2 linked regions of the Variovorax terrae genome follow. Each later gene encodes a partner of the first gene's protein in a complex. Links are inferred from orthologs where the notes say so. Each region holds a gene or a part of one and is shown in the gene's direction. Other genes may lie near its edges. The genes, in order: pmbA and tldD.

Evidence for each region.
Region 2: the proteins of pmbA (region 1) and tldD are in contact, whole or in part, in a solved structure (PDB 5NJ9), measured with the Escherichia coli proteins. The link is inferred for Variovorax terrae from one-to-one orthologs.

The regions. Positions count from the first base shown.
Region 1 is NZ_JALGBI010000001.1:964,465-973,257, forward strand. Bases 2,212-5,099 are described here. They hold pmbA (metalloprotease PmbA), read left to right. Parts: upstream 2,212-2,914; coding sequence 2,915-4,285; downstream 4,286-5,099. Other genes in these bases: mog (molybdopterin adenylyltransferase), read right to left, coding at 2,212-2,248; yjgA (ribosome biogenesis factor YjgA), read right to left, coding at 2,245-2,856; MMF98_RS04540 (DUF4399 domain-containing protein), read left to right, coding at 4,350-5,099. Also shown: cysE (serine O-acetyltransferase), read left to right, coding at 1-161; MMF98_RS04520 (FecR domain-containing protein), read right to left, coding at 229-1,641; more of mog, read right to left, coding at 1,658-2,211; more of MMF98_RS04540, read left to right, coding at 5,100-5,171; MMF98_RS04545 (Bug family tripartite tricarboxylate transporter substrate binding protein), read right to left, coding at 5,224-6,189; hpaI (4-hydroxy-2-oxoheptanedioate aldolase), read right to left, coding at 6,245-7,048; MMF98_RS04555 (NAD(P)-dependent oxidoreductase), read right to left, coding at 7,061-8,017; MMF98_RS04560 (NAD-dependent succinate-semialdehyde dehydrogenase), read right to left, coding at 8,026-8,793.
Region 2 is NZ_JALGBI010000001.1:468,720-477,543, forward strand. What follows is about bases 3,168-6,086. They hold tldD (metalloprotease TldD), read left to right. Parts: upstream 3,168-3,856; coding sequence 3,857-5,317; downstream 5,318-6,086. Other genes in these bases: MMF98_RS02130 (NAD(P)-dependent oxidoreductase), read left to right, coding at 3,168-3,776; MMF98_RS02140 (hypothetical protein), read left to right, coding at 5,407-5,955. Also shown: MMF98_RS02115 (hypothetical protein), read right to left, coding at 1-730; MMF98_RS02120 (hypothetical protein), read left to right, coding at 733-1,728; rod shape-determining protein RodA, read left to right, coding at 1,738-2,892; more of MMF98_RS02130, read left to right, coding at 2,898-3,167; MMF98_RS02145 (3-deoxy-7-phosphoheptulonate synthase), read left to right, coding at 6,197-7,318; MMF98_RS02150 (hypothetical protein), read left to right, coding at 7,475-8,470; MMF98_RS02155 (MFS transporter), read right to left, coding at 8,467-8,824. UniProt on the Escherichia coli protein: Metalloprotease involved in CcdA degradation. Suppresses the inhibitory activity of the carbon storage regulator (CsrA).

The DNA.
Region 1 (8,793 bases):
TGATCGACAACGCCTCGTCGCAGGAGCACCAGATCGCGCTGCTGTGGCGGGCGATCGAGGCGCTGTCGGCCAGCCGGGCCGGCACCGACTGCGTGCCCGACGATGCGGCGCGCCGCGAGACCTTCGAGGCCGACAAGCTCACGCAGCTCGTCGGCAAATAACCAAAAAAGCTATTATTTTTGTAGCATCAAACGACCGCGGGGCCTGGACCTCGCGGTGTTTTGAGGCTCAATTGAGGCGCTGCAGCGGGCTTGCGACATCGAACACCGTGGTGCCCCAGTTGCCCGGCAGCTGGAAGCGGTAGGTTTCGCTGGGCCGGCTCTGGCCGCTGGCGTTGACCAGCCGGAACCGCACGTAGTACACGGTCGAAGCGTCCAGCGTGCCCAGGTTCCACAGCGGCGTGGTCAGCGTGTCCTGGCGCACCCTGCGCGTGAACGCCGCGTCCAGAGCCAGTTCGGCCTCGATTTTGGTGAACACGGCGTCCGGCGCCACGCCGAAGTTCAGCAGCGTGTCGCCGTTGAGGGCCCGGATGCCGGTGTTGCCGACCGGCCAGCGGCCGTCCCGGACTGCGATCAGCTTGACGGCGTCGAAGCCTTCCAGGCCCTGGCCGTCGATGCCGCGCACGCGCGCATACCAGTCGCCAGGCGTCAGGCCGGCGAGTTCCACGCCGGGGCCGGCGGCCTTGAGGTCGCGCACGATCTTGTCGAATTTCGCGTCGCTGGCCACCTGCACGCGAAAGGACGAAGCGCCTTCCAGGCTCGGCAGCGGCCACAGTCCCTGCGGCAGCTGTACCTCGGCCGGCACGCCGGCGAGGTCGGGCGCCCGCAGCAGCTGCACCACGTTCACGGCCTTCTGCGCGGGGTTGATCACGGCGCCGGTGCCCTGCGGCAGGTCGGCGCCGCTTTGCTGGGCCGGGTTGTCGGCGCGCACCAGGCCTTCGGTCACCTCGGTGCGGGCCAGGCGCTCGGCGGAGTTGTCGTAGGCCACGCGGAATTCGGTGCCGCGCACGCCCACCAGCGAGGTCGGCGTCTCGACCTGCAGCGGCGCGGCGCGGCGGGCGACCTTGGACGCCAGGGTCTCGATGGCGCCCTGCGACAGGCGGATCAGCCCCGAAAACCAGTTGCTGGAGCCGCTGGCCGACGCATCGCGCAGCGCGTAGTCGCGGCTGGTCACCACCTCGGCCAGCGTGTTGGGCAGCAGTTTCACGCGCGAGCCGTCGTGCAGTTCGACCACGGCCGAGCTGTTGGCGCCGACCTGCAGGCGGCTGCCTTCGCCGATCGCGCTGCCGGTGGCGGCTGCGCTGCCCCCGAGCTGCACGTCGCCCTCGGCGCTGACCAGCGTGCCGGCGGCCGGAGCCGAGCGCAGCAGGCGCAGCGGAATCTCCAGGCGCTGGCCCGGCTTGATGAAGTTGGGGTCCTTCATCTTGTTGAAGCGGGCCACCTCGTTCCAGTCGCTGGGCCGGTGGAGCATTTCGCGCGCCAGCACGATGAGCTTGTCGGAAGGCCGGACGGTGTAGGGCAGGCTCGGTTCGGCGGCCCAGGCGGCGCTGCCGGATGCTATCAAAATTGCAGCTAACAATGACCGTGGGATGCGGACTCCGGGTCGGTTGATCTCTGAATTGAGGGGGCTCCAGCAGTTCATGTGGTGTTCCTGGGGGTCAGGGGGGAGGGCGAAGGGCGGATTTGGGTCGGAAGGCCTTGCACACCGCCGGATGGGTTTCCATGTAGGGGCCACCGATCAGGTCGATGCAATAGGGCACGGCTGCGAAAATGCCGGCCACGAGGACGTCTCCCTGATCGCTTTTTAAGCCCTCCAGGGTCTCCTGGATCGATTTGGGCTGGCCGGGGAGGTTGATGATGAGACTTCTGTCACGGATGACGGCGCATTGGCGCGACAGAATCGCCGTCGGCACGAAGCGCAGGCTGATTTGCCGCATCTGCTCGCCGAAGCCCGGCATCTCCTTGTGCGCCACGGCCAGCGTGGCCTCGGGCGTGACGTCGCGCAGCGCCGGGCCGGTGCCGCCGGTGGTCAGCACCAGCGAGCAGCCGGCGTCCACCAGCTCGACCAGGGTGGCGCTGATGACGGCCTGCTCGTCGGGGATCAGCCGCGCCTCGAAGCTGAGCGGGTTCTGCAGGGCGCGCGCGAGCCAGTCCTGCAGCGCGGGCAGGCCCTTGTCCTCGTAGACGCCGCTGGAGGCGCGGTCGCTCACCGAGACGATGCCGATCTTTACCGGGTCGAAGCCGCTCATGGGGCGGCCTCGCCGCCGAGCTGCCCGCGCACCAGCTGGAAGATCTCGCGGTAGGCGCGGCCGTGGCGCGGCGCCTCGCCCGGCCGGGCCGGCTTGGCGTCCTTGCGCGCCTGGCGGATCAGGGCGCGCAGCTGCTGGGTGTCGGTATCGGGGTGCGCGTTGAGCCACAGGCCCAGCGCCTCCTCGCTGTCGATCAGGTTGTCACGCCATTGCTCGGCCTGGTGCAGCGCCAGGGTTTCGCTGGCCGAGCCCCGGTGCTGCTCGTCGAGCGCGGCGCGCACGGTGTCTAGGGTCTCGGGCTCGAGCTTGCGCATGAGCTTGCCGATGAACTGCATCTGGCGCCGCTTGCCCTCGAAATTGGTGATGCGGCGGGCCTCGGCCAGGGCGTCAACGAGTTTCTCGGGCAGGGCGAGCCGGGCCATCAGGTCGGCGCGCAGCGTGAGCAGGTCTTCGCCCAGCGACTGCAGCTCCGTGCTTTCGCGCTTGAGGTCGGTCTTGCTGAGCTCGTCCGTGCCCTTGAGCTCGCGCTTGAGCTCCAGGTCCAGCTCGCTGCCTTCGGCGACGAACTGGCCTCTCACAAAATAGCCTTTTTTCGGTTTACGTGACATGGGGTAAGGGGTACATGGCGGCGGCGGCGCCGCACCGGCAAGTATCATAGCCGTCGATATGAAAAAACCCGTTCCCAGCGCCGCCAGCGGCTTCAGCTACAGCCGCCCGTTTTTTGAAGAGCTCGTCGACACCGCCCTGGCCCACGCCAGGAAGCTGGGGGCGACCGATGCCGGCGCCGAGGCGTCCGAGGGCTGCGGCCTGAGCGTGAGCGTGCGCAAGGGCGAGCTCGAAACCGTGGAGCGCAACCGCGACAAGTCGCTCGGCGTCACCGTCTACCTGGACGGCCGCCGCGGCAACGCCAGCACCTCCGATTTTTCCCATGCCGCCATCGAGCAGACGGTGCAGGCGGCCTACGACATCGCCCGCTTCACCGCTGTCGACCCGGCCGCCGGCCTGCCCGACGAGGCCGACATCGCCCGCACCCAGACCGAGCTCGACCTGTTCCACCCCTGGGCCATCACCAGCGAGGAGGCCGCGCAGCTCGCGCTGGCCTGCGAAGAGGCCGCGCTGCGCACCGACCGCCGCATCACCAACAGCGAAGGCGCGGGCGTGTCGGCCCAGCAAAGCCATTTCTTCAGCGCCCACACGCACGGCTTTCGCGGCGGCTACGCCAGCTCGCGCCACTCGATCTCGGTGGCGCCGATCGCCGGCAAGGGCAACGACATGCAGCGCGACGCCTGGTACAGCTCGATGCGCTCGCCCGACGAGCTGGCCTCGCCCGAGGCCGTGGGCCGCTATGCGGCCGAGCGCGCCCTGAGCCGCCTGAAATCGCGCAAGATCGCCACCACCGAATGCCCGGTGCTGTTCGAGTCGCCGCTGGCGGCCGGCCTGCTGGGCGGCTTCGTGCAGGCGGTGAGCGGCGGCGCGCTGTACCGCAAGAGCAGCTTTTTGCTCGACTCGCTGGGCAAGCAGGTGTTCCCCAAGCACATCGACATCGACGAAGACCCCTTCATCCGGCGCGGCAAGGGCAGCTCGCCCTTCGACGAGGAGGGCGTGCAGGTGCGCCCGCGCCAGGTGGTGGCCGGCGGCCGCGTGGAAGGCTACTTCCTGAGCAGCTATTCCGCGCGCAAGCTCGGCATGAAGACCACCGGCAACGCCGGCGGCTCGCACAACCTCACGCTGCGCTCGCGCCACACGAAACCGGGCGACGACCTGGAACACATGCTCCAGAAGCTCGGCACCGGCCTGTTCGTGATCGAACTCATGGGCCAGGGCGTGAACTACGTGACCGGCGACTACTCGCGTGGCGCCAGCGGCTTCTGGGTGGAAAACGGCGAGATCGCCTTCCCGGTGCAGGAAATCACCATCGCGGGCAACCTCAAGGACATGCTCAAGGGCATCGAGGCGGTGGGGGCCGATGCCTACAACTACGGGGCCAAGACCGTGGGGTCGATCCTGGTGAACCGGATGAAGGTGGCGGGCAGCTGAAGCCAGCTTGCGGGGCCATGAGGAGGACCTGCTTTCATCCCTTGAAGACAAAAGAGGGCGAGCCATGAGCAAGACGAGAACCATCCTGTCCATCCTGGCGTGGGGCCTGGCCGCATCGGCCGCGCAGGCGCAGGCGCCGGCGCCCGCCGCTGCGGCCGCGTCCGCGCCGCGGCATCCCTGGCAGGCGGCCCTGCCTGGCCTGACGGCCGAGGCCTACTTCACCAACATGGAGCCGGGCATGAAGATCGAGACGCCATTCGTCGCGAAGTTCGGCCTCTCGGGCGGCTGGGGGCTGGCGCCCATCACCCAGCCGGTGCAGGGCAAGGGCGGCCACCACCACCTGCTGGTCAACCGCGAGCTGCCGCTGGACTTCAAGCAGCCGCTGCCGTTCAACGACCAGTACATCCACTTCGGCAAGGGCCAGATGGAAACCGTGCTCACGCTGCCGCCCGGCAGCTACAAGCTGCGCCTGCTGCTGGCTGACGACAAGCACCTGCCGTACTTCGTCTACAGCAAGCCGCTGAACGTGACGGTGACGAAGAAGAACGCGGGCATCGACCCGCAAAGCCTCACGAAGAAGGGCATCAGCCTGCTCAACCTGGCCGACAACGCCAAGCTCAAGCCGCCGTTTCGCGTGCAGTTCCACGCCTCGGGCCTGAATGTGGCCCATGTGTCGCAGCAGGAAAAGGAGACCGGGCATTTCCGCCTGAGCCTGCATCCCAAGGGGGCGGCCAAGCCGGTGGAGCTGGATTTCACCGAAGGCCAGACCGAAGTCTGGCTGGCACCGCCGCGCGGCGACTATACGCTGCGGCTTGAATTGCTGGACAACGTGAATCCGGGCAAGGCCCTGGCCGAGGCGGTGTCGGTGCCGATCCTGGTGGAGTAGGGCGGGTTTCGCGCGAGCCGGTGCGTTGCCAGGCCTCGGGGGGGGATGGGAGTCAATCGATCTTGATCGACGCGTCCTTGATCAGCCGGGCCCAGGTGTCCGACTGTGCGTCCAGCCACTTCTGGTAGTCGGCGGCGCTGCCCGGCTGGAACTCGGCTTTCAACTGCACCAGGCGCTTGCCCATCTCGGGCGAACTCAGGAGCTGGTTCACCGCGGCGTTGATCCGGGTGACCGTTTCCGCGGGCGTGCCGGCGGGGGCGAACAGGCCCTGCGAGATGAAGGACTCGAATCCGGCGAGGCCGGCCTCGGCCATGGTCGGCACCTCGGGCGCGAACGGCGAACGCCTGGCCGATGCGATCGCCACGGCCTTGAGCTTGTTGCCCTTGATGTATTCGGACACCGCCGGCAGGCCGCTGAACATCATGTCCACCTGGCCGCCCAGGAGGTCGGTGAACGCCGGGCCGCTGCCCTTGTAGGGCACGTGCGTGAGCGAGAAGCGGCCCAGGCGCTGCATCATCACCGCGGTCAGATGAGTGCTGCTGCCGTTGCCCGATGAGGCGATCGTGAGCTTGTCGGGCGACTGCTTCGCGGCGCGCACGATGTCGGCCATGCTGGCGTAGGGCGAGTGGGCCGGCACGACCAGCACGTTGGCAAAGCGCGCGACATCGATCACCGGCTGGAGCTGGCTGCTCTTGTAGGGCAGGCTGGGGTACAGGTGCGGGTTGATGGCGTAGGCCGACGCATCCGACAGCAGCAGCGTGTTGCCGTCGGGTTTGGACTTGGCCACATAGTCCGCGCCGATCACGCCGCCCGCGCCCGCGCGGTTTTCCACGATCACCGTGGCCTTGAGCGTCTCGGACAGGCCGGGCGCGATCAGCCGGGCGAACAGGTCCGATCCGCCGCCCGGGTTGAACGGCACCACGATTTTCATGACGGTCTTGGACTCCTGTGCCGCGATGGGCAGCACGGCGGCGCCCATGCACAGGGCGGCCAATCCTTTGAACAACAGTTTTTTCATAGCGTTGAAGTCTCCTTTTTGGTAAATCGCATCGGGGAAGGGGGCGTGCAGGCACTCAGTACGCGGCGCTGGGGCGGCCTGTGTCGGCCACGGGCTGGCCGCCGAAATCGGTACGCAGCTTGCGCGCCGCGCTGGCGAACAGCAGCACGTCCACGCCCACGGCCACGAAGGTGCAGCCCAGCTCGAGGTAGCGCCGCGCCAGAGCCGGGTCGGAAGTCAGCGTGCCGGCGGCCTTGCCGCTGGCGATGATGGTCTTCATGGCGCCCTCGATGGCCGCCTGCACCTCGGGGTGGCCGGGGTTGCCGCGATGGCCCATCGAGGCGGCGAGGTCGGCCGGGCCGATGAACACGCCATGCACGCCGTCCACGGCGCAGATGGCTTCGAGGTTCGAGAGCGCCGTGGTGGTTTCGGCCTGCACCAGCAGGCAGATTTCGTCGTCGGCCACGGCCAGGTAGTCGCTGCGGCTGCTCCATTGCGAGGCGCGGGCCACGGCGCTGCCCACGCCGCGCACGCCCCGGGGCGGGTACTGCGTGGCGGCCACAATGGCGCGGGCTTGGCTTGCCGTGTCCACCATCGGCACCAACAGCGACTTGGCGCCGATGTCCAGCATCTGCTTGATGAGGGCGGTGCGGCCTTCCACCACGCGCACCACGGGCTGGCTGGGGTAGGGGGCTACGGCCTGCAGCGCGGCCAAGGTGCCGCGCAAGTCATTGGGGGCGTGCTCGCCGTCAATCAGTAGCCAGTCGTAGCGCGCGGTGGCGGCGGCTTCGGCCAGATACGGGTCGGCCATCGACAGCCACAGGCCGATCTGGGGCTGGCGCGCGGCCAGGGCGGATTTGAAGGGGTTGTGTGCGGGCATGATTTTTGGGATTCAGAGCAGGTGGCCGGCAGGCAGGGGCCGGCCAGCCAGGTGGTCCACGAGGTTGTGGGCGGTGATGGTTGCCACGCGCAGCGCGGCCTGGCGCGTCACGCCGGCCACGTGCGGGGTCAGCAGCACCTGCGGCAACAGGGTGAGCGCATGGCCGGGCGGCAGCGGTTCGGTGTCGAAGGTGTCGAGCCCGGCACCGGCCAGGTGGCCGCTCTGCAGCGCGGCGACGAGCGCGGCCTCATCGACGACAGGGCCGCGCGCGGTGTTGACCAGCAGGCTGCCCGGGCGCAGCAGCGCCAGCTCGCGCGCACCGATCAGGCCGCGCGTGCGCTCGGTCAGCGGGCAGTGCAGGCTCAGGATGTCCAGCTGCGGCAGCAGGCGGTGCAGATCGGGCTCGCAGGCCAAGCCATCGGCCTGCCCTGGCGGGCGCAGCACCAGCACCTGCGCGCCCAGGGCCGTGGCCAACTGCGCTGTGGCGCGGCCGATGGCGCCGTAGCCGATGATGCCGACCGTCGAGCCGCGGAAGTCCCGCCCCTGCCAGCTGCTGCCGGCCCAGTGGCCGGTGCGCACCTGGCGGTCGAGCTGCGGCAACTGGCGCACGAGGGCCAGCATCAGCGCCAGCGCATGTTCGGCCACGGCCGGGGCATTGGCGGCCAGCGCCACAGCCACGGCCACGCCTTGCGCGCGGGCGGCCTCCAGGTCCACGCTGTCCACGCCCGCGCCGTTCTTGGCGACGATGCGCAGCGCCGGCGCGGCGCGCAGCACCTGTGCCGTCACGGGCTTGGAGCCGCGCAGCACCAGGGCCTGGGCGCTGGTTTGCGCCAGCCGCGTGGCCAGGCTGTCTTCAGTGATCGGCTCGGCCATGAAGTGGAGCTGCCCGCCGGCGGCCTGGACCAGCGCCTGGGCTTCGGGCGCCCAGTGCTCGGCGGTGACGAGAACGTGAAAAACGGGAGTGGTCATGGCGTGCCTCAGTCCAGCTGCCCCTGGCAGACGTACTTGGTGTGCAGGTAGTCGTCGAGCCCATGGGTGGAGCCTTCGCGGCCGTAGCCCGATTCCTTCACGCCGCCAAAGGGCGCGGCCTCGGCGGCCAGCGCGCCTTCGTTGATGCCGACAATGCCGCTCTCAAGGGCATCGGCCACGCGCCAGATGCGGCGCGCGTTCTGGCTGTAGAAGTAGGCGGCGAGACCGAAGGGCGTGTCGTTGGCGGCGGCGATCACTTCGTCTTCGCTGTCGAACACGGTGAGCGGCGCCACGGGGCCGAAGGTTTCCTCGCAGGCGCAGGCCATGGTGGCGTCGGCGCCCGTGAGCACCGTGGGCGCGTAATAGGTGGGGCCCAGCTGCGTGAGGCGCTGGCCGCCCGTGAGCACTTTCGCGCCCCTGGCCACGGCGTCGTTGACGTGGTGCTCGATCTTCTCCACGGCGCGGTCGTTGATCATGGGGCCGATCTGCGAGGCCGGGTCGCTGGCCGGCCCCACTTTCAGCGCTGCCACGCGCGCAGCAAGCTTGCCGGCGAAGGCGTCGAACACGCCGCGCTGCACGAACACGCGGTTGGGGCACACGCAGGTCTGGCCGCCGTTGCGGAACTTGGCAGCCATGAAGCCGTCTACGGCCGCGTCGATATCCGCATCCTCGAACACGATGAAGGGCGCGTTACCGCCGAGTTCGAGCGAGAGTTTCTTGAGCGTGTCGGCACTGCGGCGCGCCAGGTGCTTGCCCACGGGCGTGGAGCCGGTGAA
Region 2 (8,824 bases), 490 kb from region 1 along the record:
TGGTGATCACCGTCGAGCCGGGGCTATAGACACAGGGCGTGCCCTGATTGGCTGCGATCATGCTCTCCAGCGTGGTGGCCGGCGTGGTGTAGCCGCCCTGTGGCGTGGATTGCGTGATCGAGGCGCAAGCAGACGTATTGTCGCTGGCGCTGGTCTTGCCCGCGGCCACGGCGGCGCTGGCGTTGCGCATCACGCTGCCCACGCCGGGGTAGTACGCCAGGGCCGTGTTCAGCGCCGAGGTCGTGTTGTAGTACAGCTTGGCGCCCGTGGGGAATGCGGTGGAGCCCAGCAGCGAGTCGGCATTGGCGACGTACAGGTTCGTGAAGCCGCCGTCGCGGATCTGCTGCAGCACCTCCAGCATGGTGCGGCCGCCGATGTCGAAGCTGGCGCGGTTGGACGAACCGATCTCGAACTTGTCGCAGATGTCGTAGTTGCTGTTGCCGGCGGCGTCGCGTACCGTGCTGAGGTTCTCGTAGTTGATCGGGCAGTTGATCCAGGACGTGCCATTCCAGTGCAGGTCGGATTGGCGGTTGGGCTGGCCGCCGAAGCCCCAGTTGGCCACAGCGCCCATGTTGTTGCTGCTGCGGCGGTCCACGTAGCGGGTGCGGTTGTTGCTGTCCGGCGTGTTCTGGGCGGCCGTGGAAGCCAGCACGCGCCAGTTCCAGTTCGAGCTGTCGTAGAAGTTCATCGAGTTGAGCTGCACGCTGGCCGCTGGCCGCTGGCGCTTCACTGGTGCTGCCCGAGCCGGAGGCGGTCTGGTTGTTGATGGCCACGATCGTGGCCACGGTCGTGGTGGTGAGGCCGGTGGTGGCATCGTTCACCAGGGCCTGGGCCAGGGTCGTCAAGGCTGCGGAGAGATCAGCGGGGTTCTGCGCGGCCTTCACACTGGGGTCGGCCAGCTTGGTCACGAGATCGGACAGGATTTGCAGCAGCTTCTGCTGGATGGCCTTGTCCAGGTCCTTCTGGTTGATGGTGCTGCCGTCGATCGGGTTCTTGGTGCCGACGGCGCTGGCCAGCGCCTTGGACTGCTGCTGGGTCGTGACCACCACCATGCGGGCGACGGTGCCGGCGGTCTTGCCGTCGGCGCTGCTGCTCTTGGTGAAGTCCTCGAACAGCGAGACGTTGAGGCCCAGCGTGGACTGGAGTGACGCGGCGGCCGACGCGGAGCTGGCGCCCGTGCTCTCGACCAGGGCCTGGACCAGGGTGGTCAGCGGGCTGACCACGCCGGGCTTGTCGGCAGGGGCCTTCAGGACGAAGGGGATGGGCACCGCGCCGGTGTCAGTGTCCACCGCATCGGTGCCGACCACGGCCAGGATGGGGTACTTGCCGGCATCTTCGGCCGGGACCTGCAGGGTGACGTTGCCGCTGCCGTCGGTGCGGCCCGAGGGCTCGCCGCTGTCGCAGGCGCCGTTCTTGTTCTTGTCGAGACAGACCAATGCATTCTTGATCGGGCCGTCGACCACGGTGATGGGGACGCTGGCAGTGGCGGACGGGGCGGGCGATGTGCCGCCACCGCCGCCGCCACAGGCGGCCAGGCTGAGCAGGGCGACGCTGGACAGCGCTGCGCCGATCCGGCGAAGCCGGGGGATGTTCATTTCCATGGGGTGCCTCCTCCTCGTGTTTCAATGGGGCGTGTCAAACGTAACACCAACTGTTTCAAATCGCATCCCCAAAATATGGGGTGAGATGGCCGGTGTGGGCGAGGCGCGACAGGTCCGCGCGGGATAATCCACCCCCATGGCCGCCGTATTCGAAAAACCCTCCTACTGGCAGCGTGCCGCCCCGATGTTCCGGGGCTTTGACGGCCCGCTGGCCTTTGCCGTGTTCCTGCTGGTCTGCGCCGGCCTGCTGACCATGTATTCGTCCGGCTACGACCACGGCACGCGCTTCATCGACCATGGCCGCAACATGCTGATTGCCGGCGCCATCATGTTCGTGATGGCGCAGATCCCGCCGCAGCGGCTGATGACGTTCGCCGTGCCTCTGTACACGGCGGGCGTGGTGCTGCTGATCGCGGTGGCGGTCTTCGGCATCACCAAGAAGGGCGCCCGGCGCTGGATCAACCTCGGCGTGGTGATCCAGCCCAGCGAAATCCTCAAGATCGCCATGCCGCTGATGCTGGCCTGGTGGTTCCAGAAGCGCGAAGGCCAGTTGCGGCCGCTCGATTTCCTGGTGGCCGCTGTGCTGCTGGGCGTGCCGGTGGGCCTGATCATGAGGCAGCCCGACCTGGGGACCGCGCTCCTGGTGCTGTCGGCCGGGCTGTCGGTGATCTTCTTCGCGGGCCTGTCCTGGAAGCTGATCCTGCCGCCGGCGCTGATCGGTCTCGTCGGCGTGATCCTGATCGTGATCTTCGAGCCCAGCCTGTGCGCCGACGGCGTGCGCTGGCCGGTGCTGCACGACTACCAGCAGCAGCGCATCTGCACCCTGCTGGACCCGAGCCGCGACCCGCTGGGCAAGGGCTTCCACACCATCCAGGGCGTGATCGCCATCGGCTCGGGCGGGGTCTTCGGCAAGGGCTTCATGCAGGGCACGCAGACGCACCTGGAGTTCGTTCCCGAGCGCACCACCGATTTCATCTTCGCCGCCTATTCCGAGGAATTCGGCCTGCTCGGCAACCTGTTCCTGATCGCCGGCTTCGTGTTCCTGATCCTGCGCGGGCTGGCGATCGCGCTGGAGGCGCCCACGCTGTTCTCGCGCCTGCTGGCGGGCGCCGTGACGCTGATCTTCTTCACCTACGCCTTCGTCAACATGGGCATGGTCAGCGGCATCCTGCCCGTGGTGGGCGTGCCGCTGCCTTTCATCAGCTACGGCGGCACGGCCATGGTCACGCTCGGCATGGGCCTGGGCATCCTGATGGCGATCTCCAAGTCCAAGCGGCTGGTGCAATCGTGACGGCGATGGCGGCGCCTTACCCGGTCGGTGTCATCGGCGTCGGCAACATGGGCGCCGGCATGGCGGCCAACCTGCTGGCCCGGGGCTGGCCGGTGCGGGTGTGCGACCTGGATCCGGTCCGCACCGCGGAATTGACCTCCCAGGGCGCCGAGGTCCGCGCCAGTGGGTCATTGATTGCTATGGATTCGACAGCAATCATCGTCTGCGTGGTGGACGCGGCCCAGACCGAAGCCGTGCTGTTCGGCCCCGACGGCGCGGCCGGTGCGCTGCGGCCCGGCCAAGCCGTGCTGCTGTGCCCCACCATCGCGCCGCAGGACACCGAGGACTTCGCCCGCCGGCTGGCAGCGCTGGGCGTGCACGCCATCGACGCGCCCCTGTCGGGCGGGCCGGTCCGGGCGCGCGACGGCAGCATGAGCCTCATGGTGGCCTGCGCCGACGCGGCGTTCGAGGCGCACCGCGGTTTGATCGAGACACTGTCCAGCCGCGTCTTCCGCATCAGCCGGCGGCCGGGCGACGGCGCGCGCACCAAGCTGGTCAACAACCTGCTGGCGGGCATCAACCTCGTGGGGGCGGCCGAGGTGCTGGCGCTGGCGGAGCGCATGGGGCTTGATCCTGGCGCCACCCTGGACGTGATCGAGCAGTCCAGCGGCCAGAGCTGGATCGGCTCGGACCGCATGCGCCGCGCCGTCGCGGGCGACTACGCGCCGCGCGCCCATGTGACGCTGCTGGAAAAAGACACGCGGCTGGCGGTACAGGCCGCCCGTGCCGCCGGGTTCGACGGGCCGCTGGGCGCGCGCGTGAGCGCCGTGTTTGCGCAGGCCCGCGAGGCCGGCCTGGCCGGCGAGGACGACGCGGCGATCTTCAAGCTGCTGCGCAAGACCTGAAGCATCGCTGCCGCCGCTGCGGGCGGGCCGGTGCAACCTTGCCGCCGCGCGGGGGATGGGGCTCGGCCTAAAATGGGCCCATGATCTCCCGCGAACCCACCCTTGAGCGCCTGGCCACGGCCCAGCGCCTGCTGCTCGAACCCTTTGGCCTCAACGAATCGCACCTGAGCCGCGCGCTGGCCGAGATCACCGCGCACAAGGTGGACGACGCCGACCTGTATTTCCAGTACACGCGCAGCGAAGGCTGGAGCCTGGAGGAGGGCATCGTCAAGACCGGCTCGTTCAGCATCGACCAGGGCGTGGGCGTGCGCGCGGTCAGCGGCGAAAAGACCGCCTTCGCCTATTCCGACGACATCTCCGAAGCCTCGCTGCTGGATGCGGCTCGCACCGTGCGCTCCATTTCGGCTGCGGCCCGGGGAGGCCGGGCCAAAGTGGCGCCCAGGAAGGTCGCTTCGAGCCGCTCGCTGTACCAGGGGCTGGACCCGATCGCCACGCTGGACAGCACGGCCAAGGTGCACCTGCTCGAAAAGGTCGAACAACTGGCCCGCGCCCGGGACCCGCGCGTGGCGCAGGTGATGGCGGGCTTGGCCAGCGAATACGACGTGGTGATGGTGGCGCGCGCCGACGGCACGCTGGCGGCCGATGTGCGCCCGCTGGTGCGCCTGAGTGTGACCGTGATTGCCGAACAGAACGGCCGCCGCGAAATGGGCTCGGGCGGCGGCGGCGGGCGCTTCGGCCTGGCCTATTTCGATGACGAGCACATCGCTTCGTATGTGAACGACGCAGTCAATGCCGCGCTGACCAACCTCGAATCGCGCCCGGCCCCGGCCGGCGAGATGACCGTGGTGCTTGGCCCCGGCTGGCCCGGCATCCTGCTGCACGAAGCCATCGGCCACGGGCTGGAAGGCGACTTCAACCGCAAGGGCTCGAGCGCCTTCAGCGGCCGCATCGGCCAGCGCGTGGCGGCCAAGGGCGTCACCGTGCTGGACGACGGCACCATCGCCGACCGCCGCGGCTCGCTCAACGTCGATGACGAGGGCAACGCCAGCCAGCGCAACGTGCTGATCGAGGACGGCATCCTCAAAGGCTACATCCAGGACGCGATGAATGCGCGCCTGATGAAGGTTCGGCCCACCGGCAACGGCCGGCGCGAGAGCTACGCCCACATCCCGATGCCGCGCATGACCAACACCTACATGCTGGGCGGCTCGCGGGTGCCCGAAGAAATTGTGGCCAGCATCAAGAAGGGCCTGTACGCCACCAACTTCGGCGGCGGCCAGGTCGACATCACCTCCGGCAAGTTCGTGTTCTCCGCGAGCGAGGCCTTCTGGGTCGAGAACGGCAAGATCCAGTACCCGGTCAAGGGCGCCACCATCGTGGGCAACGGGCCCGACGCGCTCACGCGCGTGAGCATGATCGGCAACGACATGGCGCTCGACCCCGGTGTGGGCACCTGCGGCAAGGAAGGCCAGAGCGTGCCGGTGGGCGTGGGCCAGCCGACGCTGCGCATCGACGGCCTGACCGTCGGCGGCACCGCCTGAGCCAGGCCCCGGCGTCGCATGGGCTGCCTCGTCCGCGCCGGATGCGCCGCCGCTTGGCAGAGCCACGCTGTCCCCGCACAATGCAGGCCATGACACCCTCGCGACTGAGCATCGACCCTTCCACCCAGCTGCCCCACGCCCAGAGTTTCAGCGAGCTGAGCCATTTCCTGCGCTCGGCCGTGGCCGACGAAGAGACGCTGCAGCTGGGTGACAGCATGGGCCTGCTGGCCTCGCACATCGAGGCCATCGTGGCGGCGCTCAAGCAGGGGCATGACCGGGCCGCCGTGGCCCCTTTGCTGATGGACCTGCTGACCATCCTGCGCGAGCACCGGGCCCTGGTGATCGGACTGAACACGGCCTGGCGCGGCCTGTACGAGTACGCCTCCTATCTCGCGGCGCTCAACAACTTCCGGGTGCTGATCGGCCAGTGGCTGCTGGACAAGGACGGGCGGCGCGAGCCGGCGGCCGGGTTCGAGGATTTCGAGCTGATCGCCTGGCGCACCCTCGGCGAGGGCATGCTGCTGATCGATATCTATGACCAGTGGCGCGGGCGCGAGCAGCAGGAATCGGCGCTCGGCACCCTCGAGGATCCGCGCGCGGAACGGGCCCGCAACTGGTGGAGCCGGCTGCGCGGATAGGCGCGCGCAGGGTTTGCAACCCGCCCGGATTTCGCCGCCTTCGCCGGTTGTGATACATTCTTTCCCATGCATCCAGCCCGTTTTTATTTCGGCTACTTTTGGTTCTCAAGCGCCACCGGCGGTAGAGAGATCTGAGCGTACCCGTAAAAAACGCACCGAATCTCCCCCAAACCGCCGGCCACCCCGGCGGTTTTTTTATGCCCATTTTCTTTTTGAACCCAGCGAAACAAGGAGCGACCCCATGAATGCGAAGGCCACCCAACCTGGCTCCGATGCCTGGTATGCGAGCGTCGAAAAAACCAGCCAGACCGACGACGAACGCATCAAGGACATCACCGTGTTGCCACCTCCAGAACATCTGATCCGCTTCTTCCCGATCCGCGGCACGGCCGCCGAATCGCTGATCACGGGCACCCGCAGGAACATCCACAACATCATGGCCGGCAAGGACGACCGCCTGCTGGTCGTGATCGGGCCGTGCTCGATCCATGATCCGGCCGCCGCGCTGGACTACGCGCGCCACCTCAAGGTGCTGCGCGACAAGTACGCGGACACGCTGGAAATCGTGATGCGCGTCTATTTCGAGAAGCCGCGCACCACGGTCGGCTGGAAGGGCCTGATCAACGACCCCTACCTGGACGAGAGCTTCCGCATCGACGAAGGCCTGCGCATCGCGCGCCAGTTGCTGATCGAGATCAACCGCCTGGGCCTGCCCGCGGGCAGCGAGTTCCTCGACGTGATCTCGCCCCAGTACATCGGCGACCTGATCTCCTGGGGCGCGATCGGCGCGCGCACCACCGAGAGCCAGGTGCACCGCGAACTGGCCTCCGGCATCTCGGCGCCGATCGGCTTCAAGAACGGCACCGATGGCAACATCCGCATCGCCACCGACGCCATCCAGGCGGCGGCGCGCGGCCACCATTTCCTGTCGGTGCACAAGAACGGCCAGGTCGCCATCGTGCAGACCCATGGCAACAAGGACTGCCACGTGATCCTGCGCGGCGGCAAGGCCCCGAACTACGACGCGGCCAGCGTCGCCGCGGCCTGCAAGGACCTGGAGGCGGCCAAGCTGCCGCCCACGCTGATGGTGGACTGCAGCCACGCCAACAGCTCCAAGCAGCACGAGCGGCAGGTCGATGTGGCGCGCGACATCGCCGCCCAGGTGGCGGGCGGCTCCCGCCACGTCTTCGGCCTGATGGTGGAGAGCCACCTGAATGCCGGGGCCCAGAAGTTCACGCCCGGCAAGGACGATGTCAATGCGCTGGAATACGGCAAGAGCATCACCGACGCCTGCCTGGGCTGGGATCACTCCCAGCAGGTGCTGTCGATGCTGTCGGAGGCCGTCAAGGCGCGGCGCGGCTGATCTTCTCCCCCGTTTATGGGGGACGCAGGCGTTTACAGGCATGTCGCGGCGGCGGTATAGTCAAAACGGTGCATCCAAAAGGGTGCCCGGGCCGTATCTAGTACCAGTCATTCATACGCGTCATATTCTGTGGAGCAACCTGTTCTTTGGCTGGGGATGGCCGGCTTTGCGCCGGAACGGCAAACGCAGCTCGCGGCCCTGTTGGCCAGCCAGCCGGCGGGATGGCCGGCGTGGCGCCGCGCCAAGTTTTCCGAGGCGGATGCCTGGTGGGTGGAGGGCCGCGGCGTGCGGCTGCTCAACGGCAGCACCCTGAAGATTCCCGTCGAGCACGATGCGGCCGATGCATCGATCCAGCTCAACCTGGACGAGATCGACCGGCCGATCGCCTTCTCGACGCCGCTGGCTCCCCGGGGCTTCGAGCCCAAGTACACGTTCGATCCGGCGTCCGAGCCCAGCGTGCGCACGGTGCTGCAGCAGTTCGAGGGCTGGCTGAGGCCGCTGCGGGCGCAGTTCGCGCTGGGCGCCGAAATCCTGGCGCGCGAGGACAACCTCAGGCCCGCCGTCTACCACGTCAGCTACCGCGGCAGCATGTTGGCCGTGGTCGACCTGCACGAGTGGCAGGTTGGCATCGCGCCGACCGTGCGCCCGATCGACTTCGAGCAGGCCCACTGGGACAAGCGCCCTCCGGCGGCCAACGACATCCCCGAGCGCTTCGTGCGCATCAGCCTGGCGCAGCTGATGTGGACCTACGCCCAGCGCACCGAGCGGGATGTGCTGCCGCAGCGCTACCGCAGCGGGCCGATCTACTTTCGCCGCTCGCCGCGCGTGCCCCTGCGCTGGCTCAAGGATTCGCAATTGCTGCTGCTGCGCGAACTGTCGCTCGCCCCCGGCAGCTTCGAGGTGCTGCAGCAGCGCACCGCCCTGGCGCCGGTGCAACTGGCGCGCGACCTGGCCAGCCTTTACTTTGCCGGCTCGATCACCTCCACCCGCACCAGCGCGGCGGACGAAGAGGCCCTGCGGCGCGACGGCAACACCCTCAGCGTGCCGCCCGACACCCGGAGCTCGCTGCCCGGGCTCGACTCGCAGTTCATCGGGCGTTCGGTGGAACTGCCGTCCGACCTGACGGCGCCTGCGCCTTTGCGATTCGATTAACGGAGGCGGCGCTGCACAAGCAGGGCCACGCCCATCAGCAGCGCAAGCACGGCGATCAGCCGGTACAGGTCCTCGCTCGCGATCAGCAGGGCCTGCTGGTCGAGCAGGCCGGCCAACTGGGCCGAGGCGGCCTGGCTGGCCTGCGCCGGGTCCAGGCCGGATGCGGCGAACGCGCCCTTCACCGAATCCATCCATGACGCCGCCTGGGCCGGGTGCCGGCCGAGCGCGTCGCTGAGCGCGCCATGCACCACGAACTGCCGGTTCTCCAGCATCACGGCGCCGAAGGCCGAGGCAAAGGACTGCGCCACCTGGCGCAGCAGGTTCTTGCTCTGGTAGCCATGCGGGAAGTCCTCC